One region of the Planococcus alkaliphilus genome, then DNA from elsewhere that is predicted to be linked to it. Evidence: riboswitches for the same ligand, from Rfam matches in the RefSeq annotation. Region 1 holds a riboswitch; the other holds the start of a gene.
The links. Region 1 has a riboswitch for S-adenosylmethionine ahead of AC2EXB_RS04205 (transporter substrate-binding domain-containing protein). Riboswitches for the same ligand answer to the same signal wherever they lie in the genome.
Positions count from the first base shown of each region.

Region 2: it holds a riboswitch for S-adenosylmethionine, as region 1 does, so the genes downstream of both, AC2EXB_RS15885 (ISL3 family transposase) here and AC2EXB_RS04205 (transporter substrate-binding domain-containing protein) in region 1, are expected to answer to the same signal.

Region 1 covers NZ_CM168060.1:805,328-809,608, forward strand. Annotated here, with positions in the region: gene AC2EXB_RS04195 (amino acid ABC transporter ATP-binding protein) at 1-717, opposite strand, end outside; gene AC2EXB_RS04200 (amino acid ABC transporter permease) at 733-1,416, opposite strand; gene AC2EXB_RS04205 (transporter substrate-binding domain-containing protein) at 1,477-2,325, opposite strand; SAM riboswitch class I at 2,456-2,564, opposite strand; gene AC2EXB_RS04210 (DUF4256 domain-containing protein) at 2,664-3,221, opposite strand; gene AC2EXB_RS04215 (NAD-dependent epimerase/dehydratase family protein) at 3,400-4,281, shown strand, end outside.
Region 2 covers NZ_CM168060.1:3,049,841-3,054,121, forward strand. Annotated here, with positions in the region: gene AC2EXB_RS15875 (O-acetylhomoserine aminocarboxypropyltransferase/cysteine synthase family protein) at 1-254, opposite strand, end outside; SAM riboswitch class I at 358-469, opposite strand; gene AC2EXB_RS15880 (glycerol-3-phosphate acyltransferase) at 602-1,240, shown strand; SAM riboswitch class I at 1,344-1,459, shown strand; gene AC2EXB_RS15885 (ISL3 family transposase) at 1,649-2,872, shown strand; gene AC2EXB_RS15890 (methionine ABC transporter ATP-binding protein) at 2,971-4,002, shown strand; gene AC2EXB_RS15895 (methionine ABC transporter permease) at 3,992-4,281, shown strand, end outside.

The DNA of each region.
Region 1 (4,281 bases):
TTTCTTTGTCCGTTCTTCTGTAGGGGCTGTGAAAATATCTTCGGGCTTTCCTTGTTCGACAATGTGCCCCTCTGCGATAAATACGACGCGATCCGAAACTTCTCGTGCAAAATCCATCTCATGCGTTACGATAACCATGGTTTGTCCTTCTAAGGCGAGCTCCTGGATGACCGTCAACACTTCGCCAACAAGTTCAGGATCTAGTGCAGAAGTCGGTTCATCAAATAATAGGAGATCCGGTTTCAGTGCGAGAATCCGGGCAATCGCCGCCCGTTGCTTTTGGCCGCCCGACAATTGTTCCGGATACTGGTTTTTATGTTCCAATAGTCCAACTTTTTCCAGCAATCCTTCTGCTTCACGCACCAATTCCTGCTTGTTCCGTTTTTGCACGACAAGCGGTGCTTCAATAATGTTGTCAATCACGGTTTTATGCGGAAATAAATGAAAATGCTGAAAGACCATACCAGAAAATTGGCGAACATCAACTTTTTGCTTTTTACTTGGTGTTTTCCCAGTGAATGAAACATGGACATCATTGATTTGAAGTGAACCGCCTGAAGGCGTTTCTAAGAGATTCAGGCATCTCAGTAAGGTTGTTTTGCCAGAACCGGATGGGCCAATGATGCTGACAACTTCGCCTTTTTTTATTTCCAATGAAATGGATTTCAGGACTTCTACCTGTTTGAATTGCTTGCTTAAATTTTCAACTTTGATCAATTTGGGAACCTCCTATCAGGCAGTGACATAGCGGTTTGCTTTTTTCTCTAAATAATCTTGAAGCAAGGTGACAAGGATGCAAATGGACCAGTAAATGAGTGCCACGAGAATATATAAGGTTAGGCTTTCATAAGTTTGCCCGACCACCACTTTGGCGCGGTAGAACATTTCAGAAACAGTGATGACCATCGCTAGCGAAGTTCCTTTGATGATATCCATGAAAGTGCTCGATAGCGGAGGCAAAGCAATACGAGTCGCCTGCGGCAGAATGATGCGCGTCATGGTTTGCCAATAGCTCATCCGAAGCGTCTCAGCAGCTTCCCATTGTCCTTTCGATACAGAAGAAATGGCAGAACGGATAATTTCGGCCGTATAGGCAGAAAAATGAATACTGATGCCGATAATGGCAGCAGTAAGCGGCTGCATTTCAATGCCGATCATGGGAAAGCCGAAATACAGGATAAACAGCATCACCAAAAGCGGAGTGCCCCGCATAAAGGAGATGAAAAGCCGGGCTGGGAGAGACAGTCCGATAAAGCGGTTCATTCGGGCAAGAGCTACAAATAAACCGAGGATCAAAGCAAATACTAGGCTGACCAGTGCAATCAAAATGGTTTGCCAAGCTCCTTCCAGAATAAAAGGAAGAGAATCAATTGCGATTTCTACATTAAAAAGATATTCCCATTTAAAGTCGGCCATTGGAAGACTCCTTTACTTAGTATCTAGAAAAGAGGAATCCGAGGATTCCTCAAAAAATTTTTATTCTTCTTCAAGCGGCTGTGTTACATCAGCACCAAGAAATTTAGTTGAAATTTCTTTCAATGTGCCATCAGCAAGAAGCTCCTCAATAGCACCGTCAAGTTTTTCTTTCAGCTCCGGGCTATCTTTCGGCATTACGATAGCACTGCTGCTGAATGAGAATCTAACATCTTCAGCCAGTTTCAATCCCGGTTTATCAAATTGTTCAAGTGAGCGCAACAAGACAAGATAGTCATTTAGCGTAGCATCGACGCGGCCGCTGACGATTTCTGGAAGCACCGTGTCAGAGCCTGTGTAGACAATCACTTCAGCCCCTTGTTCTTGAGCAAATTTTGAGTAATTGCTTGTCGCGGACCCCCCGACTTTTTTGCCTTTCAAATCTTCTACTGATTCAATGCCGGAGTTGTCACTTTCACGGACAATGGCTGAACCATATGAATGCTTGACTGGAATCGTGAAATCAAATATCTCTTTGCGTTCGTCGGTAATCGAAAAATCATTCGCGGCAATATCAATTTGGCCATTGCGAAGAGCTGGCAGCAATCCGTCAAATTCCATTTCTTTGAATTCAACTTCCAATCCAAGCTTTTCTCCTAAGGCACGAGCAAGTTCTACATCATATCCTGTTAATTCTTTTGTTTCTTCATCGTGATATGTAATCGGGTAGTAAAGCCCTTCTGTGCCGACAACGATTTTGCCTGCTTCTTCAATTCGATCCCAAGTGTTCTGTTCCTTGTTTTCTGTTGAAGCATTCACTTCATTTGAAGATTCATTGCTGCTGCATGCGGTTAGAAATAAACCGATTACTGTAATTGCGACGAGCCATAAAAGCTGTTTGGTCTTTTTCATGTCTTTGCACCTTCCTTTTCTATTGGTTTACTTGGTTTTAAGTTAATAGAATTGTCCAGATATGAGGGCAAACAAAAAGCCTCTTCTATAAGAAGAGGCAGGCATGCGAAATCACATTGATATTCTGCTCTTCTTATCTCTCAAGCTAATCAAAGCTTGTTGGATTTGGCACAGTGCTCTAAAGTGAGCCCGCTGCCGAGGTTTCGTAGGGCCAATCCCTCCACCTCTCATGATAAGAACAAATTGCTATTAAACTATGTTGACAACTGTATCATCATTATATTTTACCGTCAACACAAAATTCTGATAAATCTCATCTTATTTTTTATTAGAAGTTGTTAAACGTTCAACGATCCCCTGAATCCCCTAGCGGCATAATACGAATCCGCTCCGTTATGATACAGAAACACTTGCCCGTAGCGGAAATCACAGAAAAGGGCGCCGCCGCGATTTCTGATTTCAGCAGGAGTCTGCACCCAGCTCGATGTCTTCATATCGAATTTCCCTAACGACTGCAGCTTTCGGTATTGTTCTTCTGTCAGCAATTCAATGCCCATGTCCGCCGCCATGCCGACCGCGTTGTTTTCAGGCTTGTTTTTCTTGCGCGATTCCAATGCTTCCGGGTCATAGCAAATGCTTCTTCGGCCAGTCGGGCTTTCTGCGGAGCAATCGAAGAAAATGAATTCATCCGCTGCAGCATCATAATCCACAACATCCGGTTCGCCGCCAGTCCGTTCCATTTCATGGAGCGACCATAATTTGTCTTCATTCGCTTCCAGTTTGTCCTGGATTTTGGCCCATTCGAAATTTTCGTGGCGGGTGATGTTTTTCTCGAACCGCTCTTTTAACGTGTTGAGAAATGCTTCGCGTTGTTCGGGTGATAATTGCTTGCTCATGCTAATTCCTCCTTTAATGGATCTTGCTATTGTTGGTTTTAGTATATAAGAAAGCAGCAGGGTTTTGGAGAGGTGCATCTATTTTATTTTCAGTAGAGGATTGTCTGGAGCTTTTGCAGAATAAAAGAAGCAGGAAAGCAGATCGTTTTTCATTCAGTAAATTGAAGGAGGAGTGTATGTGAATATCTTGATCCTTGGAGGGACCCGTTTTTTGGGGAGATTTCTGACCGAGGCGGCTCTCAGCAGCGGCCATGAAGTGACCTTATTAAATAGAGGAAAAGCGAATCCGGATTTGTTTCCAGAAGTGGAAAAGTTGACCGGCGACCGGTACGGGGATTTACAAGCGTTGAGAGGGCGGAGATGGGACGCCGTTATTGACACATCCGGCTATCTTCCATGGTCCGTTCAGGAATCTGCGGAACTGCTGGCAAAATCCGTAGGACATTACACATTCATTTCAAGCGCATCGGTTTACATCGATTTAGAATCTCCGGGGATAAATGAAGAACACGCAGTCGGCCGGCTTTCAGCGGAAAAGCTGGGAGAATTGAAAACAAAAGAGGCGGAAGCTGCCATCAATGAACATTACGGTGAGTTGAAATTTTTGTGTGAGCAAGAAGTGGAACGTGCGTTTCCGGAAGGTGCCCTGAATATCCGGCCGGGACTTATCGTCGGGCCTCATGATTTTACGGACCGTTTTACGTACTGGGTTAACCGCGTAGCAAAAGGCGGTGAGGTGTTGGCGCCGGGGCGGCGAGACAAGGAAATCCAGTTTATCGACGTCCGGGATTTGGCAGAATGGATCCTCCGGCTGGTCGAAGAACAACGGACAGGCACATTTAATGCGACCGGCCCCGACTCCACACTGACGATGGAGAAATTCTTGGAGGAATGTAAGACCACCCTTAAGAGTGATGCGGATTTTGTTTGGGTGGATGAGCAATTCCTGTTGGGCCACAAAGTGGAAGGGTGGTCCGAATTGCCGCTGTGGATTCCAGACAGTATGTACATGAATGGCTTTCTTGGAGTGGATATCCAAAAAGCTTTACAGGCCGGATTA
Region 2 (4,281 bases), 1.4 Mb from region 1:
CCGGAAGACAAGGCGACAGCTGCAGTGCCTCCTTCCAGCAAAGCTACACGCTGTTCAAAAACATCAACCGTCGGATTCATGATGCGGGAATAGATATTTCCAGTCTCTTTTAATCCGAATAAGTTTTGGGCATGCTCCGTACTTTTAAATACATAAGAAGTTGTTTTATGAATGGCAACTCCTCTTGCTCCTGTTGTTGGATCCGGCTCTTGGCCACCGTGCAATAAAAGCGTTTCTGGTTTAAAATTTGTCATTTCTTATTCCTCCTAGTTTTTATTGATGAAAACCGAAGACGAGGAGGGAACAGAAAAAAGCCCTCTTCGTTAAGAAGAGGGCCGTCATATACGGAAATACCTCCTCTCATCTGCCAGATCGTTGCCGATCTGTAGGATTTAGCACCTTTCCAAGCAATTGCTTGGTGGTTGCCGGGCATCATAGGGCCTATTCCCTCCGCCTCTCTTGATAAGAGTATTCAGATTTAGTTTTTCATCTTGTTTAGCAGTATAAAAACATCGCTTTCATTTGTCAAGTGGATAATTCAAAAAATTTTGAAACCTCCCCTTCCCCTAAAACGTTTAATACATATAGAGGAGATGATTTCATGATTCTTTGGTTTTTATGCACTTTTATTATTGGTTATTTACTCGGTTCACTCCACGGATCCTCCATCGCACAACTGATTTCAGGCACGAATGTCAAAAAAGAAGGGGTGAAAAATTCAGGCGCTTCCAATGCGGCCATTGTTCTTGGATGGAAATTCGGCGCACTTGTCGCTTTGATTGATATTTCCAAAGGGATTGTCGCTGTCTTGGGGCTAAGAATTCTTTTAGGCCAATTCAACTTATCAAGTGAATTGGAATGGACAATGCTCTTTGTGATCAGTGCGGCTGTCGTCATCGGCCATAATTTCCCTTTCTATATGAACTTTGACGGCGGAAAAGGCACAGCGTCCATTATCGGCGTTATGCTTGCACTGGATTGGAAATTGGGGCTTGCCGGCGGATTGCTCCTGGTCGCTTGCGCTTTAGCAACGGATTATTTGGTTGTGGGCGTTCTCGTTCTGTATGGCATGCTGTTTGCCATCGCTTATTTCCCGGCGGAAGGCAGTTGGCCGCTTCTCACTGCCTTCGGTCTTTTTGCAATGGCGTTCTGGAAACACATTGAAAATATTAAACGAATTAAAAACGGAACGGAAAACAAGGTTTCTTCTGTCTTCCGCAAGAAAGCGGGGCCTGCGTGAAAGCAGGCTTTTCATTTCCCATTTTTTTATTTTAAAAAAGTTTCTTGACTTTTCCGCATTGACGCACTAAAGTAGAAATTACAAATCGAATAGTTACATCACTTTCTTATCCAGAGAAACCGAGGGACAGGCCCTATGACGTTTCGGCAGCGGATTCGCTTTAAGCGAAAACTGTGCTAATTCCTGCAAATGCATGTATGTGCATTTGGAAGATGAGAATTGAGATGGTTTCATTCCGGAGCCCTCTTTTTTCTTATGGACAAGAAAAAAGAGGGCTCTTTTTGTTTTATTTTTTGGTTCTACACTAATTGTTGGGGTGTTGAAACAATTCGGCCCAAAAAAAGACACGCAATCTCCAAATTCTTTTATACTTGAAATGTCGAATAACAAGTAAAGAAGAGGAGATGCGTGCACTTGAATTTTACCATGAAATTTCCCGGATTAGAAGATGTGAAAATCATGAAGATGGAACAAGTGGAGGACCGGGTGGCCCTGCATGTGGAGTTGGAAGTGAAGGCACACCGTTGCCCGCGTTGCCAGGAGAAGACCCGGCGTGTCCACGATTACCGGATCCAAAAGATCAAACACCTGAAATGGTTTGAACGCCAGACTTACCTTTTCTATAAGAAGAGACGCTACGTATGCGGGGCGTGCGGCAAGAAATTCGCCGAACAGAATTCATTCATCGGCCGCTATCAACGGTTCTCAAAAGAGTGGAACCAAGCGGTTCATGTGCGCAGCGTCAAGGCGAAAACGTTCAAGGAAGTGGCCGGACAATACGGCGCTTCCGCTTCGACCATCGTTCGGCGTTTCGATCTGGTGGCGCTCCAGGAAGTTACTGAAACCGCAAAATTACCGCGTGTGATCGCCATCGACGAATACAAAGGCGACACCCGCGAAGGAAAGTACCAACTGATTATCGCCGATGGCGAAACGAGAGAACCGATCGATATCCTGCCCAACCGGAAAAAAGAGACGATCAAACAGTATCTCCAACAGCACGGAGCTGCGGTGGAAATCGTCGTCATGGACATGAGCCATTCCTTTAAAGCCGCGGTCAAAAAAGCACTCGGCAAACCGGTGATCATCGCCGATCGCTTCCACTTCTGCCGGTACATTTACTGGGCGCTGGACGCGGTCCGCAGACGCGTGCAGAAAAGTTGGAACGACTATGACCGCAAAAAAGGCAAACGGATGCGCTACGTCTTTTACAAAAACAGTGAGAAGTTAACCGAAAAGGACCGTTGGTACTTGAAGCGGTATCTTGAAATGGATGAGGAGCTCAAACGAGCTTACGAACTGAAGGAAGCGTATTGCAGGTGGTTTCAGGCAAGCAAAAAAAGAGATCCCGAGGAAATCCTCAAGACCAAAGAAGCGTTGCTGGAATTTTATCGGCTGGTGGAACAAGCGGGCATTCCCGAGTTCCAGAAAGCCATGGGCACCTTCCGAAACTGGCAGACGGAAATCTTGAACAGCTTCTCGTTCAAGTATTCCAATGGTTTCTTGGAAGGCATCAATAACCTGACAAAAGTGATTAAGCGGAACGCGTTCGGCTTTCAGAATTTCGAACGCGCCCGCGCCAAAATACTACTGACACACAAGTATAAGAATATGGGAGTTCACGTTGGTTAGAGTGAGGAAGATTTCACCTCACCCCAACATTTGACGGAGAACCTATTTTTTACAGGTTTGTACATATTCGATCCATACAGCATGAGGAGGCTATTTGAATGATTCAATTTGAGGGGGTTACGAAAACCTACCATTCCGGCAAACAGGAAATCCACGCTTTGAACGGCATCGATCTGACTGTTGAAACCGGAGAAATCTATGGCGTCATCGGCTTTAGCGGCGCCGGCAAGAGTTCACTGATCCGGACGGTCAACTTACTGGAACGCCCCACGAACGGACGGGTGCTCATCCATGACAAGGACATTTCCACTCTTACTAGCAAAGACATCCGGGATACCCGAAAAGACATCGGGATGATTTTCCAGCATTTCAATCTATTGAATTCGAAAACGGTATTCCATAATGTCGCGATGCCGCTGATTCTGGCAAAAACACCGAAAAACAAAATTAAAGAACAGGTGAAAAACCTTCTTGAATTTGTAGGCCTGGCAGACCAGGCAGAAAAATATCCGGACCAGCTTTCAGGCGGACAAAAGCAGCGGATCGGGATTGCCCGGGCACTGGCGACTAACCCTTCTGTCCTGCTATGCGACGAAGCAACATCTGCACTTGATCCCCAGACGACTCAGTCCATTCTGGATTTATTGCGGCGCATCAATCGTGAATACAATATCACGATCCTATTAATCACTCATGAGATGGGCGTCATCCGGGAGATTTGCGATAAAGTAGCGGTCCTCGAAGCTGGAAAAGTCATCGAACAAGGTTCCGTATACGAAGTTTTTACAAATCCGAAGCAGCCGACGACTCAGCGTTTTGTCCGTTCGGTCATGAACGATGAACTGCCGGAATCCTTGTTGACAAAAATTCAGGATCCGACGCAGAACCATTCCATCTACCGCGTCCAGTTTACAGGAACTTCGGTCGGACAGCCGCTCATGTCCCGAGTATCGCGTGAATTCAATCTTGACCTCAATGTGCTTTTCGGAAATATCACGGAATTGCAAGGCGAACCTTACGGCAACCTGATCGTTGAGTTTTCAGGAAGTTTAAGCGAAATTCAACGCGCGCTGACTGCGATCCGCAGCGACTCGGTCAAAGTCGAGGAGGTAAAAAATTATGCTAGTTGATAACGAACAGATTTTAGAAGCTCTCTGGGAAACGGTTTATATGACCGGCGCTTCGTTCTTATTCTCAATCATTATCGGTTTCCCGCTTGGCATCTTGCTAGTCGTAACAAGAAAAGGCCATTTACTGGCAAATGAACCCATTTCAAAAGTATTGAACGTCATCATTAATATTTTCCGTTCAGTCCCTTTCATCATTTTGATGGTGGCTATCATTCCGCTTACCCGGTTGATTGTCGGTACATCCATCGGCACTGCCGCTGCCATCGTCCCGCTTGTCTT